2 regions of the Anaerosalibacter sp. Marseille-P3206 genome follow, and region 2 is predicted to be linked to the other one. Evidence: riboswitches for the same ligand, from Rfam matches in the RefSeq annotation. Region 2 holds a riboswitch; the other holds the start of a gene.
What was found. Region 2 has a riboswitch for thiamine pyrophosphate ahead of thiE (thiamine phosphate synthase). Riboswitches for the same ligand answer to the same signal wherever they lie in the genome.
Positions count from the first base shown of each region.

Region 1: it holds a riboswitch for thiamine pyrophosphate, as region 2 does, so the genes downstream of both, thiT (energy-coupled thiamine transporter ThiT) here and thiE (thiamine phosphate synthase) in region 2, are expected to answer to the same signal.

Region 1 is NZ_FUHM01000002.1:58,806-70,236, forward strand. It holds gene BQ9840_RS01460 (Stp1/IreP family PP2C-type Ser/Thr phosphatase) at 1-273, shown strand, start outside; gene pknB (Stk1 family PASTA domain-containing Ser/Thr kinase) at 288-2,213, shown strand; gene rsgA (ribosome small subunit-dependent GTPase A) at 2,231-3,109, shown strand; gene rpe (ribulose-phosphate 3-epimerase) at 3,111-3,758, shown strand; TPP riboswitch at 3,803-3,904, shown strand; gene thiT (energy-coupled thiamine transporter ThiT) at 3,968-4,510, shown strand; gene BQ9840_RS01485 (thiamine diphosphokinase) at 4,530-5,165, shown strand; gene rpmB (50S ribosomal protein L28) at 5,509-5,700, opposite strand; gene BQ9840_RS01495 (Asp23/Gls24 family envelope stress response protein) at 5,913-6,269, shown strand; gene BQ9840_RS01500 (DAK2 domain-containing protein) at 6,288-7,940, shown strand; gene recG (ATP-dependent DNA helicase RecG) at 7,996-10,059, shown strand; gene rsmD (16S rRNA (guanine(966)-N(2))-methyltransferase RsmD) at 10,119-10,676, shown strand; gene coaD (pantetheine-phosphate adenylyltransferase) at 10,688-11,170, shown strand; gene BQ9840_RS01520 (ATPase) at 11,176-11,431, shown strand, end outside.
Region 2 is NZ_FUHM01000002.1:527,788-539,218, forward strand. It holds gene thiW (energy coupling factor transporter S component ThiW) at 1-103, opposite strand, end outside; gene thiC (phosphomethylpyrimidine synthase ThiC) at 130-1,443, opposite strand; gene thiE (thiamine phosphate synthase) at 1,440-2,462, opposite strand; TPP riboswitch at 2,528-2,637, opposite strand; gene BQ9840_RS03865 (LrgB family protein) at 2,724-3,416, opposite strand; gene BQ9840_RS03870 (CidA/LrgA family protein) at 3,413-3,769, opposite strand; gene BQ9840_RS03875 (metallophosphoesterase) at 3,913-4,500, shown strand; gene BQ9840_RS03880 (putative heavy metal-binding protein) at 4,532-4,852, opposite strand; partial or broken gene BQ9840_RS03885 (transposase) at 5,019-6,381, shown strand; gene BQ9840_RS03890 (hypothetical protein) at 6,699-6,935, opposite strand; gene BQ9840_RS03895 (DUF4438 domain-containing protein) at 7,071-7,934, shown strand; gene BQ9840_RS03900 (M28 family peptidase) at 7,958-9,796, opposite strand; gene BQ9840_RS03905 (polysaccharide deacetylase family protein) at 9,974-10,873, opposite strand; gene BQ9840_RS03910 (MATE family efflux transporter) at 10,965-11,431, opposite strand, start outside.

The sequences.
Region 1 (11,431 bases), 470 kb from region 2:
GAAGCACAATATCATCCTCAAAAGAATATTATTACCAGAGCTGTTGGGACTAGTAAGAGTATTGATACAGATATTGTCATTGATGAAGTGAAAAAAGGTGATATAATCTTATTGTGCACTGATGGATTGACTAATATGATTGATGATTTAGAAATTAAAAACATAATTAAAGATAATGATGATATGCAAAAAGCATGTGAAGGTTTAGTAAAGAGAGCCAATGAATTAGGTGGACTAGACAATATAACAGCAATAGCTGTTAAAATTGTATGAAATGGGGTGGTTAGATGATTGGAAAAATTTTAGGCGGTAGGTATGAAATACTTGAAAAAATAGGTGGCGGAGGAATGGCTTTAGTTTATAAAGCTAGATGTCAGTTACTTAATAGATATGTTGCCATAAAAGTGTTAAGAGATGAATTTACTAATGATGAAGAATTTATTAAAAAATTCAGACATGAATCACAAGCAGCTGCAAGTTTATCTCATCCAAACATTGTAAGTATTTATGATGTTGGTTCAGAAGGTAATACTTACTATATTGTTATGGAATATATAAAAGGAAAAACATTAAAGGAAATTATTAAGGAAAAAGGTAAATTAACACCGGAAGAAACTATTAATTATTCCATACAAATAGCAGAGGCATTACAACATGCTCATAATAATCATATTGTTCATAGGGATATAAAACCACATAATATAATGGTTACAGAAGATAAAAGAGTTAAGGTAACTGATTTTGGTATTGCGAGAGCTGCTACATCTACTACAATGACAAATACTTCAAATGTAATAGGTTCAGTTCATTATTTTTCACCTGAACAAGCTAGAGGTAGATTTACAGATGAGAAGTCAGACATATATTCATTAGGGATAGTTATGTATGAAATGATTACAGGAAAAGTTCCATTTGAAGGTGAAAGTCCTATATCAATTGCACTAAAACATGTTGAGGAAGAAATCATTCCTCCTAGAACAATTGATGCTTCTGTACCTGAAAATATAGAATATATCATAATGAAATGTGTAAAAAAGAATCAAATTGAAAGATATAAAAATGCTGGAGAATTGTTAAGAGATTTGAGAAAAATTAAGTATTCTAATGGAGAAATAGATTTTATTGAAGATACTAATGAACTTGATTCAGCTACTAGGATTATACCAGTAGTTGGTGGTGAAGGAGAAACTAATGATATGGAAACAAAAAGAAAAGTAAAACAAAAAAAGAAGAATAGTAATGATAGTAGTAAAAAGGCAGTTTTCTGGGGAATACTTTTATCCTTTCTTGTTGCTACAGGTTTGTTTATAGGTTCTTTTAAATTTAAAGGACTATTTGGATCTAGTGAAGTAGAAGTTCCTAAGCTTATTGGATTACAAGAAGAAGTGGCTAAAGAAGAGATTGAGAGTTTGGGTTTGAAATTTGCAGTTAGAGAAAAAGTGAATAATTCTGAATTTCAGGAAGGCCAAGTTGTAGCTCAAAGTGTTGAACCTGGCACAAAGGTCAAGAAAAATTATCCAATTGAAGTAGATGTAAGTTTAGGTAGTAAGCTTGCTAAAGTTCCTAAATTAGAAAATAGGGATATTACGGAAGTAGATGAATTATTAGATAAAACTGGATTATCTGAAGGGGAAGTAAGATATGAATATAGCGATACTATACCTATAAATATTGTTATCAGTCAGGATCCAGACCCATATATGGAAGTGCCTGAAGGAAGTAAGGTAAGCTTAATTGTAAGTAAGGGACCTGAAACTAAAACTGTAATTATGCCTAAAATAACAGGATTAAAGGAAAATGAGGCTAAAAGAGCATTAATAGCTAACCAATTGAAAGTTGGAGAAGTTTTACCTGAATATAGTGATGATGTTCCGAAAGGTGAGGTAATTTGGCAGAGTATTGAAAGTGGTAATGAAATTGAAATTAATACTGCGATAGATATTTCTGTAAGCAAAGGCCCTGAAAAGAAAAATGAAGGTAATAATGGTACAGGTAATGAAGAAGTAGTAAGATCTATTAAAATAACATTGCCTCAAGATAGAAATCAAACTGAAGTGAAAATATACAGAACCCAAGATGGGGTTAGTGAATTGAAATATAATAGTGTCCATGATGTTAGTGAAGGAAGTATAGTGGTTAATTTAGAAGGAAAACCTAATGCTAAATTCGATATATACTTTGATGATGTATATCAGGTTACTTTACCTGATTAAAATTAGGGAGGTCTTGTATGCTAGAGGGAGTTATAACTAAAGGTGTTGGTGGCTTCTATTATGTAAAAACAGATAGAGGAGTATATGAATGTAGAGCAAGAGGTGCGTTTAGGGAAAAAAATATTACTCCTCTAGTTGGGGATAGAGTTTTAATTAGAGAATCTGATAGCAACAAAACAGGTTATGTAGAGGAAATATTTGAAAGAAAAACACAACTTAAGAGGCCACCTGTAGCCAATGTTTCACAGGCGGTTATAGTTGCTAGTATCAAGAATCCAGACCCTAATCTTTGGTTGTTAGACAGATTTTTGGTGTTAGCTGAAGGAGTAGGTATAAATATAGTTATTGTCATAAATAAAGTTGATTTAGTTGATACAAATACAATTGATAGTATTTGTAAAACATATGAAAAAGCAAGGTATAAGGTTATATTAACAAGTTCAATGACAGATGAAGGAATTGATGAGTTAAAAGAGGTCCTAAAAGATAATGTCACTGTATTTGCAGGACCATCTGGAGTTGGTAAGTCATCACTTTTAAATAAAATTCAAAAAAAATTAGAACTAAAGACAGGCGAAATTAGCAACAAAACGAAAAGAGGTAAACATACGACAAGACATACAGAATTATTAGAATTAGAATTTGGTGGATATGTTTTAGATACCCCTGGCTTTAGTTCATTGAACTTAGATTTTATAGAAAAGGAAGAAGATTTAAAGTATTATTTTAAAGAAATCGAAGAATACAGTACTCAATGTAAATTCTCCAGTTGCTTGCATATAAGTGAACCAGGTTGTCAAGTAAGAGAAAAAGTCGAATCTGGAGAAATAGGAAAGACCAGATATGAAAATTACCTAAGCTTTATCAATGAAATAAAAAGTAATAGGAGGTACTAAAATGACTAAAATCTCACCATCTGTATTATCATCAGATTTCAGTAGACTGAGTGAAGAGATTGAGAAAATTGAAAGTGGTGGAGCAGATTATGTACATTTAGATGTAATGGATGGAATTTTTGTTCCAAATATAACTTTTGGTCCACCAGTTATTAAAAAAATTAGAGGCACTACTGATTTGCCTTTTGATGTTCATTTAATGATTGATAGACCAGAAAGATATATTGAAGATTTTGCAAAAGCTGGAGCTGATATCATTACTGTACATCAAGAAGCTACTATTCATTTACATAGAACTATACAAGCTATAAAGAGTTGTGGAAAAAAAGTTGGTGTTGCATTAAATCCTTCAACTCCACTAGAAAGTATAGAATATGTTTTAGAAGATATAGATATGGTTTTAATTATGACTGTAAATCCAGGATTTGGTGGACAATCATTTATTCCTGCAATGGAGAGAAAAATAAAAACCCTTAGGAAAATGATTGATAATAATGGCTTAAATGTTGAAATTGAAGTAGATGGAGGAGTAAAGCTTGATAATGCAAAAGAAATAATTAGTTGGGGAGTAGATATATTGGTTGCAGGTTCGGCTATATTTGGAGGAAGAGATGTAATTGAGAAAACAAGAATGTTTAAGAATCTTTAATATATTTTCAATGTTTTTTGTGATACAATGAAGTTAGAACTCAATATTAACACTAGGGGAGCTCTTATAGCTGAGAGGGAACTATGGTTCCGACCCTTTTACCTGAACTAGGTAATACTAGCGTAGGAAAGTGATTTGTTAGTTTGTGAAACAAACCCATTGCCTTTTCAGGTGATGGGTTTTATTTTATTAAATAAGGGGGATTTAATATGTCGAAGAAATGGAATGTTAAGATGTTAGCAGAAGGAGGAATAATGATTGCGTTAGCAACACTTTTGAGCTTTATTAAAATTTATAAGGCTCCACAAGGGGGTTCAGTTACCGCTGGTAGTATGATTCCAATAATGATATTTGCTATGAGATGGGGACTGGGACCAGGATTATTAGTTGGTTGTGTATATGGGTTATTGCAATTTGCAATTGAACCATATATATATCATCCTATACAATTCTTATTGGACTATCCAATTGCTTTTGGATGTTTAGGACTAGCTGGTATTGCAAAAATGGATGATGAACAATTAAGTAATAATAAATATTTTATGATAGTTTTAGGGGTATTATTAGCTATAAGTGGAAGATTGATTTCACATTTACTTTCAGGGGTTATATTCTTTGCAGAATATGCTGGAGACCAAAATCCTTGGGTTTATTCTGCACTTTATAATGGAGGATATTTATTACCAGAATTTATTATATCTTCAATAATACTTGTACTAATTTGGAAACCTATAAGTAAAATACAAAAATAATTGAATTGAAAGGATTAAAATGAAAGGTCTTATAGTATCTAATGGTGAAATTAGTGATTTAAATATTTTAAAGTCTGTAATTAAAGATGTAGATTTTATTGTATGTGCAGATGGTGGTACAAACCATATTGCAGCAATCAATGTTATGCCAGATTTAGTAGTAGGTGATTTAGATTCTATTAGTAGTAATACTCTAGAGAAAATTGAAAGTAATAATATTAATATCGAGAGATATAATCCTAAAAAAGATGCTACAGATACAGAGTTAGCTACAGAGTACTTAATAGAAAAAGGATTTAAGGAAATTATTTTTATGGGAGTAACAGGTTCAAGAATTGATCATACATTAGGCAATATTCTTATACTAGACAAATTACTAAAAAGAGGAATTAAAGGTGTTATTATTGATGAAAATAATAGAGTTTATATTACTGATAGTGAATTATGTGTATCTAGAGAAGAGGGAACCTTCGTATCTATAATACCTATTACTTCTAACGGAGCAAAAGTCACATTGACAGGTTTTGAATATGAAACAGACAGGGTAGAGTTTGGTTTTTCATCTACTCTAGGTATTAGTAATAGAGTTGTAGAAGAGAATGGTTATATAAAAGTAGAAAATGGAACATGTTTAGTAATCATCTCAAAAGATTAAAAGCCTAGTTTAAGGCTTTTTCTTTTGTTTTTGCAACTATTGATTTTTTTTGAATACTATGTATAAAAGCTACTTTTGAGGTGATGTGCATGAAAAGGAAAAAGTTTTTCAAAAGACATGGTTATAGGCATTATAATAGATGCACTAAAAAAAATATATTTGGGATTATATTAATAATAATTGGGTTAATTTTAATCCTAAAAGTACTACCTTTAAATTTCTGGTTGTTTTTATTTGGTGTAGCTATTTTGTCTTTAGGCATATTTCTATATAAATGTAGATAAAAGAGCAAGAAAAAAGGCTTCCAGTGTAATATGGGAAGCCAAATTTTTATTGAAATTTTTTATAATGCTCTAGTTACATTTCCAGATCTGAGGCATCTTGTACAAACGTAGATTCTCTTAGGAGATCCATCCATAACAACTTTAACTCTTCTAACATTTGGAGCCCAAGATCTATTATTTTTCTTATTTGAGAAAGTTACTTTATTTCCGTAAGTTTTACCTTTTCCACATACCTCACAAAACTTAGCCATTTACAACACCTCCTTAACTGACTATATGACATACTATTACATACTATTACATAGTATATACATCATTACATAATAACAACATATATTCTAACACACGAGTGCATATAATTGCAATACATGATTTAAATATAAAAGTTAAACTAGGAATAGTTGAACTATTTTTTGTAATAAGGTAAAATATAGTTACAAATATTTTTGAGGAGGTTTTGGTAATGGGAAGTAAATTTAAAAATGACTACGGAACAGTTAGCATAGATGATAGTGTATTAGCAACAATTGCAGGATTGTCAGCCATGGAATGCTATGGTATCGTTGGAATGGCAAGTAAAAATGCTACAGAAGGTTTTTTTGAATTAGTAAAATGGGAAAACTTATCCAAAGGCGTAAAAGTATATACACAAGATAATGAGATAACTGTTGATTTGCATGTTATACTCCAATATGGAGTAAGGATTACAGTAGTTGCAGCAAATATAATCGAGAAAGTTAAATATAATTTAGAAAATTATACAGGACTTAATGTAAGTAAAATAAACGTACTAGTACAAGGAATTAATGTTCAAAAGTAATATAAGGAGGTACAAACTTTGAGAATAGAGTATATAGACGGTGCAACGCTGAAAAGGGCTTTTATTGGTGCAGCAAACTATCTTGAAGCAAATAAAGAAGAGGTTAATGCATTAAACGTATTCCCTGTACCTGATGGAGATACAGGAACCAATATGTCCCTAACTGTTCAATCAGCAATAAAAGAAATATTGAATCTTGATGAATGTAGTGCTGAAAAAGTAGCTCTAGCAGCTAGTAATGGTTCGTTAATGGGAGCTAGAGGAAACTCTGGAGTTATTTTATCTCAATTATATAGAGGATTTGCAAATGGATTAAAAGATAGAAAAAGTGTAGATACAACAGCTCTAGCCGAAGCTTTTAATTTAGCTTCTGAAACTGCTTATAAAGCTGTAATGAAGCCAACAGAGGGAACAATACTTACAGTGGCTAGGGGCTGTGCAGAAAAAGCAATAGAGATATCAAAAAAAGAAAAAGATGTAGTTATATTCATGAATAAGGTAATAGAACATGGAAATTATGTACTTAGCAAAACCCCGGAAATGCTTCCTGTACTTAAAGAGGCAGGAGTTGTGGATGCAGGTGGAAAAGGCTTAATGGTTATATTGGAAGGTTCCTTTAAAGCCTTGATTTCTCATGGAGAAATAAAATATGAACCTATTTCTGCTAAGAAAGATGAAGTTCATTTTGATCATGATGTATCAACGGGAGATATTAAATATGGATATTGTACTGAGTTCATTGTTAAGAAGACAAACAAAGATGTGGAAGAGTTTAGAAAAGAACTATCACTTTTTGGTGATTCTCTATTAGCAGTTGGTGGAGAGAATATGATTAAAGTTCATATTCATACAAATAATCCAGGTTTAGTTCTGGAAAAAGGATTGGCTATTGGTGAATTAAATGATATAAAAATAGACAATATGAGGGTTCAACATAGAAATCTTCTTATAGAAAATGAAGATCAAGTATATGAAAATAAAGTCTCAAAATCAAATAATATAAAAAAAGAGCCTAAAAAGTATAGTTTCATTACTGTTGCTATGGGTGATGGCATTTCAGATGTATTTAAAGATTTAAAAGTAGATTATGTTATTCCTGGTGGGCAAACAATGAATCCAAGTACAGAAGATATTTTAAAAGGTGTAGAAAAAGTAGATGGTGAGAATATCATTATACTACCCAATAATGGAAATATAGTTTTGGCAGCTGAACAAGCTATGAAAATTAGTGATAGAAACATAAAGGTTTTTCCAACTAAGACTATAGCAGAAGGAGTAAGTGCTCTCTTAGCTTTTGATTATGAAAAGGATTTAGATGAAAATCTAAAAGCTATGGAATTTGCAGTACAAAATGTTAAAACAGGTCAAGTAACTTATGCAGTTAGAGATACAGAAATCAATGGAGTTAAAATAAAAAAAGATGATATTATAGGAATATGTAAAGGAGAAATAATATCAAATGGTAAGAATAAAGATGATGTATCCCTTGAGCTGATAAGAGAAGTTGTAGAAGAGGATTCAGAAATCATTACTATATTTTACGGAAATGATATTACTGAAGATGAAGCGAATGAATTAGCAGAAAAAATAGAGAGTGAATTAGAAGATTGTGATGTTGAAGTAATCTATGGTGGGCAACCTCTATACTATTATATTTTTTCAATTGAGTGATTAACTTATCCCCTACCTATATAGGTAGGGGAAATATATTATTTGAGGTGTTAAAGTGGAAAGATTATCTATGTCAGTTCAATATGTTAAAGGGGTTGGACCAAAAAGAGCCACTAAGTTGAGACGATTAAATATATTTACAGTTGAGGATTTGATATATTTCTTTCCTAGAAGTTATGATGATAGGAGAAAATTTAGCAAGATAGTAGATTGTGTAGAAGGTGAAAAGCTTAGTTTAAAGGTTCAAGTGATTAATCATCCAACTGTGCTGAGGCCAAGAAGAAATCTTTCCATTTTAAAGTTGCCTGTGAAAGATGATACTGGAATGGCCTATTTAGTATGGTTTAATCAGGATTATTTAGCTGATAGTTTTAGGATTGGTCAAGTCTTAGCTGTAAATGGAAAAATAAAAAGAATTGGAAATGAAGTTCAAATAACAACTCCAGTTTATGAATTAGAAAACTCCTCCAAAGGAAAGATTGGAAGGATTATTCCCATATATCCATTAACAGAAAAACTTAGTAATAATGAAATGATTAAAATCGTTGGTAATGCACTTAAAGATAATTTAAATCAAGTTGTGGAAGTTTTACCTCAAGAGATTCTTGAAGAATTTTGTTTAATGCCTGTAAAAGAAGCCATATTAAATATGCATTTTCCAACAAGTGGAGATGAATTTCATCAAGCAAGAAGTAGATTAGTTTTTGAGGAACTGCTTATTCTTCAACTAGGATTATTTTTAATAAATAATAAGAATAAATCTGACAATCTAGGAATTATGTTTAAAAAGGTTTCAGAAGTTGAAAACTTTATTAAATCATTACCCTTTGAATTAACAGGAGCACAAAAAAGGGTCATTAAAGAAATTGAAAAGGACATGGAATGTGAAAGACAAATGAATAGATTAGTTCAAGGGGATGTTGGTTCAGGTAAAACAGTTATAGCAGTTCTAGCTATGATTAAGGCGTGGAAATCAGGTTATCAATCAGTTATGATGGCTCCAACTGAAATTCTCGCTACACAACATTATGAAACAGTTTCAGAAATGCTTAAAAACTATGATGTAAATTGTGAATTACTTGTTGGTAGTTTAACGAGTAAGAAAAAGGAAGAAATATTACAAAGACTAAAAGATGGAAAAATTGATGTACTTATTGGAACTCACGCTGTAATACAGGAAGATGTTGAATTTTATAAATTGGGTCTAGCTATAACAGATGAACAGCATAGATTTGGTGTTAAGCAAAGAGCCGTTTTATCACAAAAAGGATTAAATCCAGATATATTAGTTATGACAGCTACTCCTATTCCTAGAACTCTTGCACTAATCTTATATGGGGATTTAGATATATCTGTTATAGATGAATTACCTCCAGGTAGAAAAGAAATTGGTACATATGCAGTTGGCTTACAGATGGAAAAAAGAGTGACTGAATTTATAAAAAAACAAATTAGAGAAGGTAGACAAGCATATATAGTATCTCCACTAATTGAAGAGTCAGATTCCTTAGATTTGAAGGCAGCTGAGGAATTATATAATAAATTTAAAGATGGGGCTTTTAAGGGGTTTAGATTAGGACTACTTCATGGTAAAATGAAAGGTGAAGAAAAAGACTATATAATGCAGCAATTTAAGAATGGCGATATTGATATACTCATATCAACAACAGTTATAGAAGTAGGTGTAAATGTACCAAATGCTAGTATTATGGTGATTTATAATGCAGAGAGATTTGGCTTAGCTCAACTTCATCAATTAAGAGGCAGGGTTGGTAGAGGTGAATATAAGTCTTATTGTATTTTGATAAGTGAAGGGAAAAATAAAATAGCAAGAGAAAGAATGAGAATTATGCAAAAAACTAATGATGGGTTTGAAATATCTGAAAAGGATTTAGAGCTTAGAGGCCCAGGTGAATTTTTTGGAACAAAGCAACATGGACTTCCAGACTTAAAAATTGCTAATTTGTTTACAGATATGGATATATTAAAGTTGGTGCAAGTAAAAGCACATGATATTCTTGAAGAAGATCCAAATCTTCAAAAAGATAAATATAGTCTGATAAAATATAAAATAATCAAAATGTTTAAAGATAAAATTGATAATATAGTTTTAAATTAAAGATTTATTTTATTGTTATAAAATATATGTTAAAATATAGATAAAAGAGGAGTGATCTTTTGAGAGTAATCTCAGGTAGTAGAAAAGGTTTTAGATTGAAAGCTCCTAAAGGATTAGATACAAGGCCTACTCAAGACAGAATAAAGGAGTCACTGTTTAATATTATAGGTAAAATACATGAGGAATCTGTAGTTTTAGATTTGTTTTCAGGTTCTGGTGGAATTGGAATAGAATTTTTAAGTAGAGGTGCTAAAAAATCATATTTTATTGATGATTCTCAAGAAAGTATTAAGGCTATTAATGAAAACTTAGAAAAAACAAGTTTTAAGGGTCAGTCTGAGGTATATAAAAATGATGTTTTTAGAGCTGTAAAAGTATTAGGAAAGAATAATATTACTTTTGATTATATTTTTATGGATCCACCATATAACAAAGAACTTGAGAAAAAAGCATTGAAGTTAATTTGTGAAAGTCAAATTATAAATGAAGATACACTAATTATTGTGGAACATGGAAAGGGATTAGTACTTGAGGATTTTCTATTTTGCTTAAAGAAAGTTGATGAAAGAAATTATGGGGATACAACAGTAACATTTTATATTAAAAACATAATTTAGGAGGTAAAAAGATGCCAGTAATATATCCGGGAAGTTTTGATCCTGTAACTAATGGACATCTAGATATTATCAAAAGATGTTCAAATAAGTTTGATAAGGTTATTGTAGCAGTTTTAAATAATACTTCAAAGAATGTATTATTTACTATAGAAGAAAGAATAAAAATGCTAGAAATGACTGTAAAAGAATATGACAATGTAGAAGTTGATACATTTTCAGGGCTATTAATAGATTATGCAAAAGAGAAAAATGTTACAACAATGGTTAGGGGACTTAGGGCTGTTTCGGATTTTGAATATGAAATGCAAATGGCTCTAGCAAATAGAAAATTATTTTCTGACATTGAGACTTTATTCATGGTGTCTAACAGTGAATATGCATATCTTAGCTCTAGTATTGTAAAAGAAATAGCATCGTTCAATGGTGATGTATCATGTCTTGTTCCTAAAGTGGTGAATGAAGCCTTAAAACAAAAACTAAAAGGGGGTAAATAAGTTTTATGGATATATTGCAATTAATTGAGGAGATAGAAGATATTATTGAAGAAAGTTCATCCATACCTTTTTCAGGAAAAGTAATGATAGATAAAGATGAAATATTAGAAATCATAAAAGAGATAAGGATAAAACTACCAGATGAAATAAAACAAGCTAGTTGGGTAAAAGATGAGAAACAAAGAATTTTAGCTGAAGCTCAAAAAGAAGCAGATACAATAGTGAGTGAAGCAAGAACTCATTTAGAAGAATTAATTGATC
Region 2 (11,431 bases):
ACTTTGAAACTCCCACTGGAATAAATATAACATTTCCAAGAACCACTCCAATAGCAACAAACATAGCTGCTATTGCTAATTTTTTGGTTTTATTATTATCCATTATAATCCCTACCTTTTTACAAAATTTTAGTCATCATTTCTCAAGATATTTATATCTTTACCGTCCAAAATTCTATTCATGTTTCTAACAGAACACATTTTTCCACACATAGTACAACTGTCTTCATGTTCAGGTGTTGATTCCTTTCTATATCTTCTAGCTTTTTCATCATCTATAGCTAGCTCAAACATTTCTTCCCAACACAATCTTTGCCTTGCCTTACTCATTTTTAAATCCCATTCTTTGGCTGAAGGAATTCCCTTAGCTATATCTCCTGCATGAGCTGCAATCTTAGTTGCTATGATACCTTCTTTCATATCATCTAAATCTGGAAGTCTTAAATGTTCTGCTGGAGTTACATAGCATAGAAAATCTGCCCCACTGCTTGCTGCAATTGCGCCGCCTATGGCACTTGTAATGTGGTCATACCCTGGAGCAATATCAGTAACTATCGGTCCTAATACATAGAATGGTGCTCCATAACATAGTTTCTTTTCAAGTAACATATTTGCCTCTATTTCATTTATGGCTAAATGACCAGGGCCTTCAATTATAATTTGAACATTTCTTTCCCACGCTCTTTTGGTAAGCTCTCCTAATACTATAAGCTCTTGTATTTGAGGTCCATCAGTTCCATCTTCTATACTTCCTGGTCTTAGTGCATCACCTAGACTAATAGTTACATCATACTCTTCACAGATATCAAGAAGTTCATCAAAATATTCATAAAATGGATTTTCCCTATTATTTAATTCCATCCAAGCATAAAGTAAGGATCCACCCCTTGATACAATATTTGTCACTCTTTTAGTATTTTTAAAAGCTTGAGCTGTTCTTCTATTCATACCTGCATGTATTGTTAAAAAATCTACTCCATCTTCAGCATGTTTTCTTGCTACATCTAAAAATTCCTTTGCTGTTATTTCCTTTAATTCTTTGTCATAAAAACCAACTGCATCATATATAGGTACAGTTCCAATCATAGCTGGAGAAATCTCAACTAATCTTCTTCTAAATTCTTCAGTCTTTCCAAAATTACTTAAATCCATAATGGCTTCTGCTTTCATATCAATTGCTACTTTTACCTTATCTAATTCTTTTTCTATATCATTACAATCTTTTGATATTCCTAGGTTTACATTGATCTTAGTTTTAAGACCTTCTCCCACACCTTCTGGATCTAGAGATTTATGGTTTTTGTTTGCTGGTATTACTATTTTCCCTTCAGCAATACCATTTCTCAAAACTTCTACATCCATATGTTCTTTTTTTGCTACTATTTCCATTTCTCTTGTAACAATGCCTTTCTTTGCTGCATCCATTTGCGTTGTATAATTCATTCTTCTTCCTCCTTTAATATTTCTCTTATTGATTTAACCTTTTCACTCATACTGTCTGCACTTGTCAATTCACTGATCATGGCATAATATTGTCCACCATGTTCTTTAACACTTGCTATGTTTTCTTCTTTAATTCCACCTATTGCTACATAAGGAATACCTATATTTTCTGAAACCCATTTTAAATAATTAAGACCTTGGCTGTGTTCTGTATCTTCTTTTGTAGTTGTTTTAAATATTGGCCCTACACCTATATAATTAGCACCTGCTTTTACAGCATGAATAGCTTGTTCACTGTTGTGAGTTGAAAGTCCAATGATCATATTTGGAGCAATCTGTTTTACTTCTTCAATTGGTATATCATCTTGTCCAATATGTATACCATCAGCCCCTACTAATATGGCAATATCAATATCATCATTTACTATAAAAGTTATTTCTTCTTTTTTTGTCAATTCTCGAATAGCTACACAATCTTCATATTTTTCTCTTTTGGATTTATCTTTTTCTCTATATTGGATGATCTTAATCCCTGCATTAATCATATCTTTAACTACTTCAATATTTGTTCTTCCCTTTGAAAATCTTTCACCTGTAATTCCATAGATATCTGTTCTTGGTAATGCCTTTATAAAAACTTTCTTTTCTAAGCTATATACACTAAATCTTAACTTTTCATAAATCTTTGACTCTTGATAATACTCTAAAATTTTTAAACATTCTTCAATACTTCTTAATCCCTCTTCTACCCTCTTGAAATTTGATATGAGTAATGAGTCTATATCTTCTTTTTTATCTAATGTAGTATTTTGTGATATTTTAAGTCCTATATCTGTGTTTGAATTTCTATTTTGTAATAATTGAGGACTTTTAAAACACTTCCTTACTAAATGCCTTATTTCTCTTATTTCCTTGGCAATTTTTTCTTTTTCAAATATAAATCTTTCTATATCTTCTATGACTCTTAAACCTTCTGAGACTCTGTTAATATTTGCATCTATTATCCTATAAGTGTTCATTTTAACCTCCCTTCAAAAAAATAAGCTGTATACTTCAACGGAAGCATACAGCTTTTATTCAAAAATAAACATAAAAAAATAAATCCCTCCGTTGGAATTACCCAAATCAGGTTCATAGGGTCAGGAATAACATTCCTATCTCAGCCTATTAATATAAGCACCCCTTGATTTGCTATTTAATTTTTTCTTACGTCTACATCATAACACTTTTATTACAAAGTGTAAACCATTTTAGCTATGGGATGGTTTGGGGGCAAATATTTAAAATAGCATCCTAACTAATAATGGTGCTAGAAGTACGGTTATAAGGCCTGCAACACCAATTGCTAGTGAACTCATGCCCCCTTCTACTTCTCCAAGTTCCATTGCTTTAGCTGTTCCTACTGCATGGGCTCCTGTACCTAAACTAATACCAGTAGCTACATCATCTTTTATATGAAATATTTTGCTTATATAAGGCCATAGAACATTTCCTGTTATGCCAGTTACTACAGTAGCAGCAACAGTCAAAGCTGGAATTCCATTTATTTGTTTTGAAACCTCCATTGATATAGCTGCAGTTACAGACTTTGGCATTAGTGAAAGTGTCAATATCTCATCTAGACCAAATAACTTACTTAAAAAATACACACTAAGTAGCCCTGTTAATGAACCAACAGTAATACCTATTAATATAGGAGTTTTTTCTTTTTTTAGCTTTTCAATTTGTTTATATAGTGGTACTGCTAAAACTACTGTTGCTGGTCCTAAAAGAAAAGATATCATACTTCCGCCTTTGTTGTATACTTCATAGTCAATATGGGAAATGGATAAAAATGCTATTATCAAACCTACTGCAATAATAAGGGGGTTTAGTATAGATAGCTTTGTTTTCCTATTAATTATAATCCCTATTTCAAAAGCAACAATTGATATTACAATTCCAAATATAGGTGTATCAAAAATTTCAATCATCTATTACTCTCCTTTACTCTTTTTAAAGCTTGTACTGTTAAACCTGTTACAACTAAAACTATTACTGTAGTTAATATCGTTACTATCAACAGTGGTAGCCATTTATCTTTTATAATATCTATTGATGTCATAATTCCAACACCTGCAGGCAGAAAAAAGAAAACTAAATGATCTAATAAAAATTGGCTTACCTCAGATATCATTTCAATTTTTATTAAACCAGTTATAAGACCAATCAACAATATTATCATTCCTAAAACAGTCCCTGGTATAGGCAACCCTGTAACCTTTTGCAATAGGTGGCTTCCAAATAAAATACCAAGTATAATTCCTAATTGTCTTAATAATTTCAAATAAGTCACCTCTTTCATGTGTTTTGTATAATTTATTATACACGAAAAATTATATAAAAAATAATATATTTTATTGTTTGAAAATATAGTTAAAATAGTTTATAATTATAACGAAATGAAAAACAAGGAGGAAATTATTTTAAATGAAAAATATATATTTAATTTCTGACACTCATTTTGGGCAAAAATTTGCTGTGAAATTTTCTAATAGACCATTTAAAAATATCATAGAAATGCATAGAGCACTGATAACAAATTGGAATGACAATGTTGATAAAGATGATATAGTTATAATATTAGGAGACTTCTTTGCTGGAAGCAAACTTTTCTCTAATTTTCTTTTGAGAAAATTAAATGGTGAGAAAATACTGATAAAAGGTAATCACGACTTTAAATTTAGATACAAAAAACTATTAGAAACTAGAAGAATTAAGATATATAACAAGATGGAATTCTCATTATTAGGTCATAATTTTTTATTAACTCATAAGCCAATGAAAAACATATCAAATGAAACTTTTAATATTCACGGTCATCATCATAGAAAGTTATTGCCTAAAAAATTAGAACAGAATAAGTATTTCAATGTAGCCGTGGATCATATTGATTATAAGCCAATTTCTATTAAAGAGATAATCGAAGATAAGTTAGGTGAAATAAATATTGATTTAATGGAAATTGTTGAACAAATTAAATATTCAAATATAAATAGACAATATATTCTAGGTTAAAAATAAGGAGTCAAAGAATGACCCCTTATTTTTATTCAACAATTACTGCTGTTCCTGAAGCAGTAACCATGAGCATATCTCCACCTTGTCCTAATACTTCATAGTCTATATCAACTCCAACTACTGCATTAGCTCCTAGTTTTGCTGCTCTACTTTCCATTTCTCTTATAGCTGCTTCTCTAGCCTCAATTAGTTCTCCTTCATAAGAACTAGAACGACCTCCAAAGAAATTACTAAGCCCTGCTGCAAAGTCCTTTAGAAAATTAACACCAGATACTACTTCTCCAAAAACAATACCCTTATATTCTACTATCTTTTTACCTTCAACACTTGGTGTGGTTGTTGTTATCATAAAATCACCTCATATATTTTTAATTTAATAGGCGTTTGCGAAACGCCATAACCCGCATGAATACGGGACATTTTTTCTTTAAAAAGATATAACTCCTCACTGATTTATGGTAAAATTGAAGTGTCAAGCAACAAATCCACCAAAACCTGAAAGGAGTTATAAAAATATGATACCACAAAAACAGCTTTCTTTGGCAGATATTTATTCAGATTGTAAAACTTTTTTTGAAGACGATAAACCTAAGTTTCTTTCATTACTTGAAAATACCATTAATCTTAATGAGTTTATCCCTATTTCTTTTTATCACCACTTTTATGCTTCTACTGGAAGACCCCGTGAATACAAGCTTCATTCCATGTTATGGGCTTTGATTATTCAAAGAATCTTCTCTATTCCTACAGATACTCTCTTAATTACTTTTCTTAAGTATTCAAGTGAATTAAGAGATTTTTGTGGGTTTAATAAAGTTCCTGATGGTTCTAAATTTACTCGTTTCAAACAAGATTTCTTAGAAGATTTACAAACTGTATTTGATAATCTTGTTGATGTTACTGAGCCCATATGCCAAGATATTGATGGAGCTAAAGCTTCTATGACGATTTTTGATACTTCAGGAATTGAAGCTTTTGTCGCTGAAAATAATCCTAAATATGCTAATAAAATAATTAAACAATTAAAAGCTTTTAAAAAATCTCAAGGTCTTGATGATTCTTATGATCCATACAAAGTTGCATATGGCTCCATGCCTTCGAATGCTGCGTCTAACCCTGAAATAAAGCAACTTTACATCAATGGGCACTTTTGCTATGTCTATAAATTTGGTATGGTCACAAATGGTTTAGGAATCGTAAGGGATATTTCTTTTTACAATAAAGATTTTTTAAATTCTCATCCTGAAATCATTGTTGATAAAAAATCAGATTCACCAAATGAAGATAAATCACTTCATGATGCCAAAGCTGTCATCCCTGTTCTAAAAGACTACTTTGAAAAACATCCTAGTATTAAACCAAATATTTTCATTGGTGATGCCGCTTTTGATGCTACTAATATTTACAGAGATTTACTTACTGATTTAAAATTTAGTAAAGCGTATATTCCTTTAAATCAACGTTCTTCTCTAAAGCATCCAGACTATACAGTAAATGAAGCTGGGATACCCTACTGCCCACATGACTCAACTCTTTTAATGAAGTCAGAGGGATCTTCATGTTTGAAATCTGGTATTAAAAGGTTTAAGTTTGTATGCCCAAAAATGAAATGGATTAAAGACGATAATGGTAAACGCAAAAGGAGACACTTTTGCGAAGACCCTTGTACTTCATCACCTTGTGGAAGAATGCTCTACATATATCCTGAAAAAGATCTTCGTGCTTATCCAGGTACTCTTCGAGACACAGAAGAATGGGATAAAGTTTACAAAATTCGTTCAGTAGTAGAACAGTCCATAAATCACTTTAAAGAAAGCTTTTGCATTGCTGGACGCAAAACTCAAAACGAGAAAACTATTCATGCTGATTTACTTCTAGCAGGTATCACTCAGTTAATTACTGTTGTTCTTGCTGATAAAATACATAAACATGAATACATCAGAAGCTTAAAACCATTAATTGCTTAGATATTTGTTTAGATATTAATTTTCTCATAAATTCAATAGCTTTATTTTGTGTACCCATTTTTGAGAATAACTTATTGATTTCATTAAATTTCCACTTTCAACTCCCAAACTTTATTTTTAAAAGATTTATATTTCTATTATTCATTTTTCAAAAATAGTTTCGCAATTACTTATTTTAATTTAATTATACATTATTGTATTAATTATTTCACTATATTTATGAATGTTTTATTCATTAAACCAACTCAATATAGTAAAAATTAGAATTAATGTAATAATAATTGTAGTTATTATAGATGATATTTTTATGTATTTTATATAGTCCTCTGTTGGATAAATATTTTCTCTATACTTCCATCTTTCTCCAAATGTTGCCATGTCTTCTGGATCTTTAATACCATATATAAGTAATGCATACACTGGTATCATAAATATTATTAATAAAAACATTTTAATCCCAATCACTATTTTCTCCTCCAATAATTTTCTTATTAATGATAAATATTCTTCATAATTTATTAAATACCTTTAAAATTTTAAAGGATTTTATAATTTTAAGTAGAAGTTTAATATATACTAAATTTATTGGAGGTAATAATCATGGTAAAGACAAATAGTGATAGACTTGTTATTCAATCAGTACAAGGTAAAGTCCATAGCCCTATAGTAGGTGGAAAACCCTATAGAGTCAATAGAGAAGGTATTGGAGAAATACTCCCATCTACTGGAGGTATTTGTTACAATGTAAAAATTGGAGACTCTTGTATGAAATGGGTAGGGGATCATATTGAGCCAGGGGTTAGTATTAAAAATAGTGACAATATGGAAAACAACGCACTTATGCTATTGGCTTGTATTGGTAATGAAGCAAAGGTAATAACTGGAGATGCTAAAGGTGCAAAAGGCTATGTAACTGGTATGCATGGTGGTATAGAACATGTTCTTATATACTTTAAGGAAGAAGATTTGGAAAAAATGGCTATTGATGATACTATTTTGATTAAGGCTCATGGTCAAGGTTTGGCTATTGAAGACTTTGAAGATGTAAAATGTATGAATATTGACCCAAATCTCTTTGATAAACTGTCAATAATAGATAAAAATGGAGTTCTTGAAGTGCCTGTTGTTACTGAAATACCAGCATATTTAATGGGTTCAGGAGTTGGTAGTAGTACAGCTTTTTCTGGAGATTATGACATAATGACTGGCGATAAAGGTGCAAACAAGGAATTTGGAATAGATAAGCTTAAGTTTGGAGATTTAGTTTTGTTAAGAGATTGTGACAATACAAATGGAAGACAATATTTAGGTGAGTCAGTATCCATTGGAGTTATTGTGCACAGTGATTGTATATTATCAGGTCATGGCCCTGGAGTTACAGTTATTATGAGTTGTAAAACTCCTAAGATTGTAGGTAAGATTGATGAAAACGCAAATATTGCTAATTATTTGGAAGTTAAATAGGTAGGGAAATCCCTACCTATTTTTTAATTATTAGCTTTTAGTCCTCTATCATGCCAATTGCTTATCCATGCATAATCTACAGCAAAATCTAATACTAATTGTGATTGTTCTTTTAATTTTTCTTTGTTAATATTGCTTAAATCATTTTGACTTTTACCATCATATTGTTTAACAATATTTTGTGTATCTACACTTGAAATTACAACTCCTGATACATCTTTTTCCATAAAATTTTGAATATCACAAAATGCAGGATATAGATATTCTTGCTTAATTGGGATGCCCAATTCTTTACCTCTTAGTTTTATGCCTTTGATGTTTTTATAAAAAATATCAAAGGCACTATTTACTGTAGAAGTATCCATGTAGAGCTTATTACTTTGACCTAATCCCAAGTAGTTCATATACACATAAAAACTGTATACATCTACATTTTTATTTCCTATAGCTTCAACTACTCCTTGTCCATTTTCTTCACTACCATCAGTAAATAAAAATACTATGGTTCTTGAGTTCATATTTTCTTTGCTCTTAGCTATTAGATTTCTAGCAAGTTCTAATGTTGCTGCAACACTCGTTCCATTTTTATATAAACCCTTGTTATCCTTTCCTAAACAATCATAGCTAGTAACTAATACTAATGGATTGTTACTGTTTTTCCCCCATATATATCCTCCGATGTTTTTCCCTTTAACTTTGCCATCTACATCAAATTCTTGAATGTATTCATCTTCAAAAAGAGGACTTATATCGTATTTTTTTAATTCTTCGGCTATATAGTTAGCAACCTTATCTCTCTCTAAAGTTCCTGTTTTTCTTCCTTCATATTTAGATAGTTCTTCTATATGTTTGTATGCAATATCTAAATCAAACTGATATCTATTCTTATATTTGTTTATATGGAATTGTCCTACTATTATAAAGATAATTAAGGCAACTACAAATGATTTAAAAACTACATTTCCCCAATATCTGTATAAGTTATTACATTGATTAATAAATTCCTTTGGTGAAAAGAATAATGCTATTTTCTTGAGTTTTTTATAATTATCTACTTCAACATCATATAAAATTCCTTTGCCTAATAGTAAAAAACTAATAATAGCTATAATAAAACATATACTTGGTCCTATAATCAGCCAGAAACTTCTTGTACTTAAAGCTTTTCCAGCTGTAGCTAACATACCTGCCCATTCAGGATTATAGTTAGGCATATATCCCCATTTAGTTTCTATATTTGCAAACTTATTAACACCTACTGTTATTCCCCCGATACCCAAAACAAATTGAATAAATAGCACTCTACTTAATTCAATAAAACCGTTTCCTATCATACTTGCTATGCTATCGTTAGATTCATCTATTTTTCTTGCTAATCTTCCCCATCCTATTATTCCTAAAACTAACCCATAGACCATAATAGCGTATTTTAGGTCTAATTCTTTATACCAAGGTAATCTTAAAATTAAAAATGCAATTATAATTTCCACTACTATATTGAAAACAATTGAATAAGTCTTAATAATTTTCTTCCTTACCCTCTCATTAATAGTAAACACTACTAAAATAGCGATGATAAATTTTATTGTTGTAGCTAAAAACCCAATCCCTAAAGTTGTTTTAGTTCCTGATACTAACATACTTATTACATTTCTACCTAATGGATCTGTCCCCAATTTATCATAATCATTTGGGGGAAGAGGATGTTCTAATTTGAAATATTCATCATAAATATATCCCTCTGAACCTTCATCAATAGAATATGAATCTACTGGAATAATAATTTCTTCATATATTACTACTGATAGTAATAATATAGTTAAGATAATACCTAGAATTAATTTTGCATTTCTTTTCTTCATATAAGCACCTCATCTCTATGTCTTTTAGATATTATATTACATAATATAATTGCTGACTAAAGATTTTTTTGGAACAATGTTATTAATTAATGTTAACAATATTCTCTTTTTTTAGTTTATTGAGAAAAAAGAAACCTAACAATAGGTTTCTTTCAATTTTATTTTTTTATTAACATCTTATTCTATAACTTTAAATTCATATCCTTGACTTATTAAATATTCAATGATTTCGGGTAATGCTTCTACAGTGGTTTTCTTTGCCCCTGCATCGTGCATTAGTATTATCAATTTGTCTTTTCCCTTTGAGGTTTCTTTTAGTCTTTTAACAAGTTTTGCCTTTGGTATATTGTGACCTTCTGCATCTCCATTTAATGCATTCCAATCGACATAAGTAATATCTTTATCTTTCAACGCATTTCTATAAGGTTTTCTCTTATCTCCAAAGGAACCACCAGGAAATCTTACAGTACTTGTATGGAAATCATTTCCTAAAATATTTTTTAAAGCTTTTTCGTTTTTATCTAATTCAGCTAAAAAACTTTTTACATTTTTATATACATATTTATAATTATGAGAATATGTGTGATTTCCAATACTATGACCGCTTTCATATTCTCTTATAATTAATTCTGGGTTTCTTTCTGCTAAATATCCTATTACATAAAAAGTTGCTTTAATATCATATTCATCTAATATATCAAGTATTTTTGGTGTAACAGTAGTAGATGGACCATCATCAAAAGTCAAATAAGCAATCTTATTGTTTTCAATTGTCTCTGCAACTTTTGGTTTTTCTGTTTCCTTTGCAACTTTGATTTCTTTTTCTATTAGCGCTTTGTGTATTTCATTTTTATTTCCATCTAGTTCTATTTCTTTAAATGGTTCTGATATATTATCATCATTTTGATGCTTTCTTTCTATAATACCTACATTTCCAGCTATTACTCCTTTTGAACTCAGTTTATCTAAAATAAAAACTCCCGTTCCAATAATAACAAATAGTAAAAAAATACTTAATGTAAATACAAGTCTTCTTCTTCGTCTAATTTTTCTTCTCTTCGTTCTAGTTTTTTCCACTTCTGTCACCTCATAAAAAATAAATTATCTCTTACTTATAGCTTAATACATTTGTTTATTTTATAGGTTACAAAAGTATTACATTTCTAAACTAAGCTGTTTTTTCTACGCCTATTACTTTCTTTTGCCAATTTTTGTTTTTATATACTAGGAATCCATATACACATATTAGAAAATTACTAAAACTCATAGAAAACCATATTCCAGTTGGCCCTAAATTTGTGAAATGCTTAAATATTAATATCAAAGGTATCCTTATTACCCAAAGCCTTCCTATAGCCATTGCCATAGAATATTTAGTATGGCCTGAACCCTGAAATACACCTTGCAATATGCTAAATATACTCATAAAAGGCATTGAAAATGAAATGTATCTTAAGTAAGTAATTCCTTGAGATATAACTTCTGCATCATCTTTTGAACGCATAAATAAGTTTATTATTTCTTCATCCTTCCAAAATAACAGAACAAATCCAACTACAGAAATACACAAACTTATTAACAATGACTTTTTAAAAGCATCTGTTACTCTTTCCATTTGGTCAGCACCAATATTTT